Regions from separate parts of the Dysosmobacter sp. genome, predicted to be linked through region 2. Evidence: predicted binding sites of a transcription regulator. Region 2 holds the regulator's gene; the other holds the start of a gene.
The links. The regulator HrcA, encoded in region 2, represses chaperone genes, less so after heat shock. The targets are predictions, from matches to a motif close to TGTTAGCACTCNNNNNNNNNGAGTGCTAACA.

Region 1 (5,850 bases), on a different contig from region 2:
CCTTGAGGCTCACCTTCTTGGCCACCCGCTCGATAAAGGGCACCTTCAGGTGCAGTCCCACGTTCCACACTGCCCGGAAGGCTCCCAGGCGTTCCACCACGTAGGCCTTGGACTGCTGGACGATGACGATGTTGCTGATGATCACCAGCAGCACCAGAATCACCAGAATAATGGCTACAATCGTCCCGATACTCGGAATACTCGGCATGTGCACTCTTCCCTTCTTTTTTCTTAATTTTTCCTCTTATGTATCACTTCTCCACCAGGAGTTTCACACCTTCCATACCGGCAATGCGCACCTGCTCTCCCACAGGGATCACCTCGCCGTCGGTGCTGCGGGCCGTCCAGGTCTTGCCGTCCACATACACCGCGCCGGTGGAATCGTCATTGTCAATGACCTCCGTCACCTTGGCGGTGCGGCCCAGCACCCGGTCGGCATTGGTGTGCACCACCCCTTTTTGGGTGAGTTTTCGAACCAGGGGACGGGTCAGCACCAGCGCCGCGGCGGAAACCACCACAAACGCCACCAGCTGCACCCCGGTGCCGGCTCCCAACAGCGTGACCGCCAGTGCCGCTGCGGCACCCGCCACAAACCAGATAGACACCAGTCCGGCGGTCAAGGCCTCCACCACGCCGAAGAGCACAATGGCCCCCAGCCAGATCCATACCATCAACACGCTTGTTTCCTCCTTTCCCACTCCGGAAAATCCGCATGCGCGTTTTGTTGGTTGTAGTGTATCACAGGGCGCGGGGAAATACCATATCATTTCGGTAACAATTCCACCGCACCGCTGCCATTTGTTGCACAATGGCCCATTTGCTGGTATACTGAGGTCAAATCTTACCTTACAAAGGAGACATATCCATGATCCTGACGGTTCCCTGCCTCTTCGGGCTGGAATCCCTGGTGGCGGACGAGATGCGCCGCCTGTCCCTTCGGGACGTCCGGGCGGAAAACGGCCGGGTCCACTGCACCGGCACCCTGGCAGATATCGCCCGTCTGAATATCAACCTGCGCTGCGGCGCCCGGGTGCTGATGGAGCTGGGCTCCTTCCCCGCCCCGGACTTTGAGGCCCTGTTTCAGGGGGTGGCGGCCCTGCCCTGGGAGGACTACATTCCCCGGGACGGTGAATTCCCGGTGAAGGGCTACTCCCTGAACTCCACGCTCCACTCTGTTCCGGCCTGCCAGGCCATTGTGAAAAAGGCCTCCGCCAAGCGGCTGGGGAATGCCTACGGCTGCGAGACCCTGCCGGAGACCGGCAGCCGCTACCAGATCCAGTTCTCCATCGTCAAGGACGTGGCCACTTTGTACCTGGACACCTCCGGCGAGGGGCTCTACAAGCGGGGCTACCGGGCCCAGAACATGGGTGCCCCCCTGCGGGAGACCCTGGCAGCCGCCCTGGTCACCCTCTCCCGCTACCGGGGAAAGGATCCCTTCTGCGACCCCTTCTGCGGCAGCGGCACCATCCCCATCGAGGCGGCCCTCATCGCCAAGAACCGGGCCCCGGGCCTGGACCGGAACTTCTCCGCCCAGAAGTGGAAGAACATGCCCTCCAGGCTGTGGATGGAGGCCGCCGACGAAGCCATGGACAAGGAATTCCACGGCACCTACGACATCTGGGGAGGCGACATCGACCCGGCGGCAGTGGAGCTGGCCCGGCACAACGCCTCCCTGGCAGGGGTGGAGGACTGCATCCGCTTCGAGGTGGCGGACGCAGGCGCTTTCCACCGGGAGAGCGAATACGGCCAGCTGGTGACCAACCCGCCCTACGGCGAGCGGCTGCTGGAGAAAAAGGAGGCCGAGGAGCTCTACCGGTCCTTTGGACGGGCGCTCCGGGATCTGCCCCCCAAGTGGCGGGTGGTGGTACTCAGCTCCCACACGGAGTTCGAGCGGTGCTTCGGCCGTCCTGCCGATAAAAAGCGCAAGCTCTACAACGGCATGCTCAAGTGCGACGCCTTTTTCTACGGAAAATGATTCCTCTGCGTATTTTGCGCCCCATGTTATACAAATAGAACTGATCAGAGGGGAGAGAACTCCCGATGAAGCACATATTCATCATCAACCCCAAGGCCGGGAAGCGGGATCAGACCACCCGCATCCTGGCCATGGCGGAGCGGCTGCGGCAAGCACACGGACTGGAGTGCTCCTGCATGCTGACAGACCGCCCCGGCGGTGCCACGGATATGGCCCGCCGTCTGGCGGAATCCGGAGAGGAAGTGCGCCTGTACGCCTGCGGCGGGGACGGCACGGTTTCAGAGGTCGCCAACGGCGCCGCGGGATTCCCCAATGCCGCCATGACCTGCATCCCCGCCGGAACCGGAAATGACTTTCTCAAAAACTTCGGCGCCGACGCGGAAAAATTTACCGACGCGGAAAACCTCTGGGACGGAGCGGTCTTTCCCCTGGATCTCATTGACTGCAATGGCCGCTATTGCCTCACCATCGCCTGCAACGGCATCGATGCCCGGATCGCCGAGAGCGTACACCAGTACACCAGCTCCCCCCTTCTCAGCGGCCGGGGCAGCTACCTGGTGTCCGTGGGGATCAACTTCCTCTTCCGCCCCATCGGCAGCCACTGGACTGTCCGTCTGGACGACGAGGTCCTGGAGGACAACTTTGCCCTGGTGTCTATGTGCAACGGGCGCTACTACGGCGGCGGCTCCACCCCGGTGCCCCAGGCCCGGATGAACGACGGCGTTCTCCACACGGTGTTGGTGAAAAACGTCCCGAAAACCGCTTTTGCCCGGCTCTTTCCCGCCTACTCCGCCGGACGCTGGCAGGATCTTCCGGAATCCCTGATCCGGGTCTCCGCCGCCCGGGAGGTGCGCATCCAGTCGGAAACGGACATCGTCACCTGCCTGGACGGCGAGTGCTTCCGCAGCCGGGACGTCCGCATGCGCCTGGCGGACAAGCGCCTCAACTTTTTCGGCCCCAAGGGCTGTGACCCCAACGCCACGGCCAAATGATCCAAGCCCTCCGCCGCCCTGCGGCCGGAGGGCTCTTTGCTTTCCGGAAAGCTTTGCCGCCGGTTCACCGTGCTTGAGGCGGAATTTGCAAATTCACAAATATTTCATAGATACCCCCTTTACAAATGGAAATCATTGCGCTAATATAACAGCGTTAGCACTCGAGAGAGTTGAGTGCTAACGCTGAAATTCGTTTAATTTTTTTATATCTATAAGGAGGAACCCATTATGAAACTCACTCCGCTTGCAGACCGTGTGATTTTGAAGATGGTGGAAACCGAGGAGACCACCAAGGGCGGCATCATCCTTACCGGCTCCGCCAAGGAAAAGCCCTCTGTGGCCGAAGTCATCTCCGTGGGCCCCGGCGGCAATGTGGACGGCAAGGACATCGTCATGACTGTCAAGCCCGGCGATAAGGTCATCACCAGCCAGTACGCCGGCACCAAGGTCTCCCTGGAAGACGTGGAGTATGTGGTCGTCCGTCAGAACGACATTCTGGCCATCGTGGAATAAAAAATCGAAGGGGAGCAGGCTCCTCCTCGACCTCTCCCACCACCAGTGACATCGGTCACTGGTGTACGCCGCCCCAGGCGGCTGAAGTCGGGGTATTTTCGCCACGTACACGCCGCGGCGAAAATGATTTCATTGCTTTTCCTTTTTGGGGAAAGCCAAAACGTGTAAATTCATCTTCTATTTGGAGGTAATGCATTATGTCTAAGCTCATTAAGCGCGGCGACGAGGCCCGTAAGGCCCTGGAAGCCGGCGTCAATTCTCTGGCCGATACCGTCAAGATCACCCTGGGCCCCAAGGGCCGCAACGTGGTTCTGGACAAGAAGTACGGCGCTCCCCTCATCACCAACGACGGCGTCACCATCGCCAAGGAGATTGAACTGGACGATCCCTTTGAGAACATGGGTGCTCAGCTGGTGAAGGAAGTTTCCACCAAGACCAACGACGTGGCCGGCGATGGCACCACCACCGCTACCCTGCTGGCTCAGGCCATGATCCACGAGGGCCTGAAGAACCTGGCTGCCGGTGCCAACCCCATTGTGGTGCGCAAGGGCATGGCCAAGGCTGTGGAGGCTGCTGTGGCTGAGGTCAAGAAGCAGGCCAAGACCGTGGACGGCTCCAAGGACATCGCCCGTGTCGGCGCGGTTTCCAGCGGCGACGAGGAGATCGGCAAGCTGATCGCCGATGCCATGGAGAAGGTCAGCGCCGACGGCGTCATCACCATTGAGGAGTCCAAGACCGCTGAGACCTACAGTGAGGTCGTGGAAGGCATGCAGTTTGACCGCGGCTATATCACGCCCTACATGGTCACCGACACCGAGAAGATGGAAGCCAACCTGGACGATCCCTATATCCTCATCACCGATAAGAAGATCTCCGTCATCGCCGACATCCTGCCCATCCTGGAGCAGCTGGTGCAGGCCGGCAAGAAGCTGCTGATCATCGCCGAGGACGTGGAGGGCGAGGCTCTGTCCACCCTGATCGTCAACCGTCTGCGCGGCACCCTGAACGTCTGCTGCGTGAAGGCCCCTGGCTTCGGCGACCGCCGCAAGGAGATGCTGCAGGATATCGCCACCCTCACCGGCGGTACCGTCATCAGCGAGGAAGTCGGTCTGGAGCTGAAGACCGCCACCATCGATATGCTGGGCCGTGCCCGTCAGGTGAAGGTCACCAAGGAGAACACCACCATCGTCGACGGTTCCGGCGACGCTCAGGCCATCAAGGACCGGGTTTCTCAGATCCGTGCTCAGATCGCTGTCACCACCTCCGAGTATGACAAGGAGAAGCTGCAGGAGCGTCTGGCCAAGCTGGCCGGCGGCGTGGCTGTCATCAAGGTCGGCGCTGCCACCGAGACCGAGATGAAGGAGAAGAAGCTGCGTATTGAGGACGCCCTCAACGCCACCCGCGCCGCTGTTGAGGAAGGCGTTGTGGCCGGCGGCGGCACCATCTTCGTCAACATCATTCCCGCCGTGGAAGCCCTGCTGAACACGGTTGAGGGCGATGAGAAGACCGGTGTCCAGATCGTGGCCAAGGCTTTGGAGGCTCCTATCCGTCAGATCGCTGCCAACGCCGGTCTGGACGGCTCTGTGATCCTGGAGAAGGTCCGCAATTCCGGCAAGAACGGCTATGGCTTTGATGCCTATAAGGAGGAGTACTGCGACATGGTCTCCGCCGGTATCATCGATCCCGCTAAGGTGACCCGCTCCGCTCTGGAGAACGCCGCTTCCGTCTCCGCCATGGTACTGACCACCGAGTCCCTGGTGGCGGATAAGCCCGAGCCCCCCGCTCCCGCTCCCGCTGCTCCCGATATGGGCGGCATGTACTAAAAAATAGCCCCTGACCCTTGAGGACAGCTGGATCTTCTGTGGCTGGTGTCCCCGATTTACACCAAATCTACACCAATTCAGCGCTTGATAGGCAGAATATCAGCCCGCCGGTTCCTTTTGGAGCCGGCGGGCTGATCATGTTTATGTATCCACTTTTCAGTCGTGACCACAAGAACTCTGGTCGTAAATTCTTCAGACTGTAAGTATCTGAAAATCACTCAATGCCATTTTGGGGATAGCTGCTAACGGGTTTGGATCACTGACCCCTGTACGCGATCAGATGCCCATCGGCCGCTCTGGTTGAAGGCACTTCTTTCCCAACATATCTTATCCGCGCAGGATCTCTCTGACGATGGGAGCCAGCGCAGAGAGATCCGTGAAGTCCACCTGTTTTCCGTAAGTCTCCAGCAGCGCCTGGTCCTCAGCGGACCTCTGCCGTGCCGGCTTCCTGCGCAGGGAGAAGCACATTGCGGCCATCATGGCCCGGTGGCGTGGGGACAGAACGGCATAGTCAATACCGCCCCGGAGGTGGAAGAGAACGGCCCGC
Region 2 (5,850 bases):
CGGGAGCGGTGCCGGGAGCAGGGGGCGCAGCTGACGGAAGTTGATTTTTCCCGCTTGCGGGTCGTGGGCACCGGCCTGGACGGCACAGATCTGGAGTTTGCCCCTTATGGAGCCCTCCATGTGCCTCTGGTGGGGCTCTATCAGGCCAAAAACGCCGCCGTGGCCGTCACCACGGTAGAAGTGCTGGAAAAACGGGGCTGGGAGATCTCCCGCCGGGCCCTGGAGCAGAGCCTCGCTTCCGTCTGTTGGCCGGGACGGCTGGAGGTTGTGCGCCGGGCGGGCCCGGTGATCCTCCGGGACGGGGCCCACAATGCCCACGGCATGGCCGCCACGGTGGAGAGCCTCCGGGCGCTGTTCCCCGGGAAAAAGCTCACCATCCTCATGGGTGTCATGGCGGACAAGGACGTGGAAGACATGCTGAAACTGCTGGCCCCCATTGCCGGGCAGGTGTTCACCGTCCGGCCGGAGAGCCCCCGGGCCATGCCGGCGGAGGAGCTGGCGGCCCTGGTGAACCGGTACGGTGTCCCCGCAGTGCCCTGTGCCGGTGTGGCGGCGGGGCTTCAGGCGGCCGCCGAGGCGGCGGGAGCCGACGGGGCAGTGTGCGCCCTGGGCTCGCTGTACCTGGTGGGGAAAGTCCGCCGGGCGGCAGACCTGCTTTGATTGGAAAGGGACCATCCTCGGGATGGTCCCTTTTTTGCGTTGAAAGACGGTCAAAACCCCAACAGGGAGCCTATCCGGCAAAGTTCAAAAAACTGCCGCTTTTTATTTACAAATTGTTTATATCCATCCATTGACAATGGTTTGCACCGGTGGTAAACTCACTTTAGCACTCAGGGATAGCGAGTGCTAAAACTGCGAAATCCCACAGAAGAGGTGCTTTTCTTGGATCTGACCGACCGGAAAAAGCAAATACTGAAAGTGGTGGTGGAGGATTACATCCGCACCGCCGAGCCGGTAGGCTCCAAAGCCATTGCCGCGGAAATGGGCGGCAGCGTTTCTTCTGCCACCATCCGCAATGAGCTTTCCGACCTGGTGGAGCTTGGTTATCTGGAACAGCCCCACACTTCGGCGGGCCGGGTTCCGTCCCCCAAGGGCTACCGGCTGTACGTCAACGAGCTGATGGAGCGCCAGCGGCTCTCCATCGCGGTGACGGAGCGGATCAACCCCTCTCTCCATATGAAGATGGAGGAGCTGGACCGGGTGATCTCCCAGGCGGGGCGGGCGGTATCCGCCTTTGTCAATTATCCCGCCTATGTGGCTGCCGCAGGAAAGCACTCCATCACGGCCCGGCGCTTTGATCTGCTGCCGGTGGATGAGCGCAGCTGCATCGTGGTGATGATGATGGGGGATAACCGGGTAAAAAGCCAGCTGCTGCGGCTGCAGCTGCGGGTGGATCCGGAGCAGATCCCCAATCTGGTGAGCCTGCTGAACACCCACTTTACAGGCGTCTCCACAGATGAGATGAATCAACGGCTCATGACCCTGGCGGACCAGGTGACGCCGCAGCTGTTTTTGCTGCTGAGCCAGACCGTGGCCTACGCCGGTGATGTGCTGGAGGAGGCCGGGCAGCGGGAGGTGTTCACCTCCGGCGCCAAGGAGCTTTTGAAGCTGCCGGAATTTCGGGACGCCGACAAGGCCCACGAGCTCATGAGCTTCCTCACCGACAGCAAGGAGAACCTCCCCATGCCGGACGAGGGGCCCATGAAGATCCTCATCGGGCCGGAGAACGTCAGCGAGGCTTTGAAGGATGCCAGCGTAGTGGTGGCCAGCTATGATATCGGAGACGACATGCGGGGCCTCATCGGCGTGGTGGGCCCCACCCGCATGGATTATGCCACAGTGGCCGCACGGCTCACCGGCTTTGCCGAGGGCCTGACGCGGCTGTTCGGAAAACAGGAATTACCCCCGAAGGAGGAACAAGAGCAATGAGCGAGGAAACCAAGCACCCGGAACCGGAGGAGGCGCAGCCGGAGCAGGAGGCTCCCCAGGAGCAGCCCGCCCAGGAAGAGGCGAAGCCGGAACCGGAAGAGAAGGGCGGCAAGGGAAAGAAGAAAAAGGAAAAGACCTACACCTTGACCCGTGAGCAGATGGAGGCGGCGGAGATGGCCGCCAAGCAGCTGGAGTCCGTGAAGGATCAGTTCGTCCGGCTGACGGCGGAGTATGACAACTACCGCAAGCGCACTGCCAAGGAAAAGGACAACCTGTACCAGGATGCCAAGGCCGACACCATCAAGGCGTTCCTGGGGGTGTACGACAATCTGGAGCGGGCGGTGGCCGCCTGCGCCGGGGAGGATCCGGAGGCCCCCCACAGAAAGGGATTGGAGATGATCTTTCAGCAGTTCAAGGATCTGCTGACCAAGGAGGGCGTCACCGAGATTGAGGCGCTGGGCGCCCAGTTTGATCCGGAGAAGCACAACGCCGTCATGCATGTGGACAGCGAGGACTTCGGGGAGAATGTGGTGGCCCAGGTGTTCCAGACCGGGTTCATGCTGGGTGACAAGGTCATCCGCCACGCCATCGTCCAGGTGGCAAACTGAAGGGGAGGGTGAAAAAATGGGAAAGAGTCTGTACCGTGATCCGCAAAATGGAGTTATAGCCGGCGTCTGTGCCGGAATCGCAGCGTTTTTTGGCTGGGACCGCATGCGGATACGGGCTGCCTGGATCGCACTTACCCTGCTGGGCATCGGACTTCCGGCCTATTTGATCACCATGACGGTTATGCCAAGAAAATACTAACTAGCAAACAATAAAAATTCAGATAATTTGGAGGCAATCATTATGTCTAAGGTAATCGGCATCGATTTGGGTACTACAAACTCTTGCGTGGCAGTGATGGAGGGCGGCGAAGCCGTCGTCATCCCCAACGCCGAGGGAAACCGCACCACCCCGTCTGTGGTGGCATTTTCCAAGACCGGCGAGCGTATGGTGGGCCAGGTGGCAAAGCGCCAGGCCATCACCAACCCCGACCGCACCATTTCTTCCATCAAGCGTGAGATGGGCTCCGACTACAAGGTCACCGTGGACGGCAAGTCCTACACCCCCCAGGAGATCAGCGCCATGATCCTGCAGAAGCTCAAGGCGGACGCTGAGGCCTATCTGGGCAGCCCCGTCTCCGAGGCCGTCATCACCGTTCCCGCTTACTTCACCGACTCCCAGCGCCAGGCCACCAAGGACGCCGGCAAGATCGCGGGCCTGGATGTCAAGCGGATCATCAACGAGCCCACCGCCGCGGCCCTGGCCTACGGCGTGGATAAGGAGCAGTCCCAGAAGATCATGGTTTACGACCTGGGCGGCGGCACCTTCGATGTCTCCATCCTGGATATCGATGACGGCGTCATCGAGGTTCTGGCCACCGCCGGCAACAACCGCCTGGGCGGCGACGACTTCGACGAGTGCATCATGAAGTACCTGGTGAGCGAGTTCAAGCGCACCGACGGCGTGGACCTGTCTAACGACCGGGTGGCCATGCAGCGGCTGAAGGAGGCCGCCGAGAAGGCCAAGATCGAGCTCTCCGGCGTCACCACCTCCAACATCAACCTGCCCTATATCACCGCCGACGCCAACGGCCCCAAGCACCTGGACGTGACCCTCACCCGGGCCAAGTTCAACGAGCTCACCGCCCATCTGGTGGATGCCACCATGGGCCCCGTGCGCCAGGCCATGTCCGACGCGGGCCTGCAGCCCAGCGACCTCAGCAAGGTGCTGCTGGTGGGCGGCTCCAGCCGGATCCCCGCCGTGCAGGAGGCTGTGAAGAACTTCACCGGCAACGAGCCCTTCAAGGGCATCAACCCCGATGAGTGCGTGGCCATGGGCGCTGCCCTCCAGGCCGGCGTCCTCACCGGCGACGTCAAGGGATTGCTGCTGCTGGACGTCACCCCGCTGTCTCTGGGCATCGAGACCATGGGCGGTGTGTTCACCAAGCTCATTGACCGCAACACCACCATCCCTGTGAAGAAGAGCCAGATCTTCTCCACCGCCGCAGATAACCAGACCAGCGTGGAGGTCAACGTCCTCCAGGGCGAGCGTGAGATGGCCGCTGCCAACAAGTCTCTGGGCCGCTTCCATCTGGACGGCATCGCCCCGGCCCGCCGCGGTGTGCCTCAGATCGAGGTGACCTTCGATATCGATGCCAACGGCATCGTCAACGTCTCCGCCAAGGATCTGGGCACCGGCAAGGAGCAGCACATCACCATCACCTCCTCCTCCAACATGTCCAAGGAGGACATCGAGAAGGCCGTGAAGGAAGCCGAGCAGTATGCCGCCCAGGACAAGAAGCTCAAGGAAGAGGTGGAGGTCCGCAACCAGGCCGACCAGATGGTCTACCAGAGCGAGAAGACCCTCTCTGAGATGGGCGACAAGATCCCCGCTGATGACAAGAACAAGGTCCAGGCTGGTATCGACAAGCTCAAGGAGACCCTGAAGGGCCAGGATACCGCCGCCATCAAGGCCGCAACCGACGAGCTGACCCAGGCCTTCTACGCGGTCAGCGAGAAGCTCTATCAGCAGGCCAACCCCCAGGGCGCTCAGGCCGGCGGCCAGAGCGGCACCGACGCAGGCACCCAGGGCCAGTACTACGACGCCGACTACAAAGTGGTCGACGACGACGATAAGAACAAGCAGTAAATGGTGTGCATCCAATGGGACGGGGCGCTTTGCCCCGCCCCATTGGGGGCGTTTTACGGGGAATTGGGAACCGGGAACGGAAAGTCCCCTCTGGGGCTGTTCGTTCCGGATTTCCAATTTTCCAAGCGATAGGAGATCATTATGGCAGAACAGAAACGTGATTATTACGAGGTGCTGGGCGTCAGCCGGGGCGCCTCGGAGGATGAGATCAAAAAAGCATATAAGAAAATGGCCCGGAAGTACCATCCGGACCTGAACCCCGGGGACAAGGAGGCAGAGGAGAAGTTCAAGGAGGTCAATGAGGCCTATGAGGTTCTCTCTGATTCCAACAAGCGGGCCCGCTACGACCAGTACGGCCACGCCGGTGTGGATCCCAACTTCGGCGCCGGCGGGGCCGGGTTCGACGGCGGCTTCGACTTCGGCGACCTGGGGGACATCTTCGGCAGCTTCTTCGGCGGCGGCTTTGGCGGCGGACGGCGCACCAACCCCAATGCGCCCCAGCGGGGTGAGAGTATCCGCATGTCCGTGACCATCAGCTTTGAGGAGGCGGCCTTCGGCTGCGAAAAGGCGGTCACCGTGGAGCGCATGGAGACCTGCGATACCTGCCATGGCAACGGCTGTGCCCCCGGCACCTCGCCGGAGGTTTGCCCCGACTGCCACGGCACCGGCACCGTCCAGGTGCGGCGGCAGACTCCCATGGGCGTCTTTGCCACCTCCGCCCCCTGCTCCAAGTGCGGCGGCAAGGGCCGGATCATCCATCAGCCCTGCAAGGACTGCCGGGGCACCGGCTTCATCCGACGCCGCAAGACCATCCAGGCCAGTATCCCCGCCGGCATCGACAACGGGCAGACCATCTCCATCCGGGGCCAGGGCAACGCCGGCAAGAACGGCGGCCCCGCCGGCGATCTGCTGATCACCATCTCCGTGCGGCCCCATGAGCTCTTCCGCCGGGAGGGCACCAGCGTCTTGTGCGAGGCGCCCATCACCTTCGCCCAGGCGGTTCTGGGCGCGGAGCTGGAGATCCCCACCATCGACGGTAAGGTGAAGTACACCCTGCCGGAGGGAACCCAGTCCGGCACCACCTTCCGCCTCAAGGGCAAGGGCATCCCTTCCCTCAACGGCCGGGGCCGCGGCGACCAGTACGTCACCGTCTATATCGAGACGCCCCGCAACCTCAACAAGGAGCAGAAGGAAGCCCTGAAAAAGTTTGCCGAGAGCGTGGGCGAG

Region 1: a site for HrcA is predicted at 3,120-3,150, ahead of ACT67G_RS08235 (co-chaperone GroES). Genes of this name have one in related genera too.

What each region holds. Positions count from the first base shown of each region.
Region 1 is NZ_DAWBAJ010000029.1:448-6,297, reverse strand. It holds gene ACT67G_RS08255 (SPFH domain-containing protein) at 1-208, opposite strand, end outside; gene ACT67G_RS08250 (NfeD family protein) at 252-671, opposite strand; gene ACT67G_RS08245 (THUMP domain-containing class I SAM-dependent RNA methyltransferase) at 866-1,975, shown strand; gene ACT67G_RS08240 (diacylglycerol/lipid kinase family protein) at 2,041-2,967, shown strand; gene ACT67G_RS08235 (co-chaperone GroES) at 3,196-3,480, shown strand; gene groL (chaperonin GroEL) at 3,678-5,303, shown strand; gene ACT67G_RS08225 (flavodoxin domain-containing protein) at 5,631-5,850, opposite strand, start outside.
Region 2 is NZ_DAWBAJ010000001.1:110,543-116,392, reverse strand. It holds gene ACT67G_RS00640 (bifunctional folylpolyglutamate synthase/dihydrofolate synthase) at 1-660, shown strand, start outside; gene hrcA (heat-inducible transcriptional repressor HrcA) at 874-1,929, shown strand; gene ACT67G_RS00630 (nucleotide exchange factor GrpE) at 1,926-2,537, shown strand; gene ACT67G_RS00625 (PspC domain-containing protein) at 2,554-2,736, shown strand; gene dnaK (molecular chaperone DnaK) at 2,779-4,623, shown strand; gene dnaJ (molecular chaperone DnaJ) at 4,765-5,850, shown strand, end outside.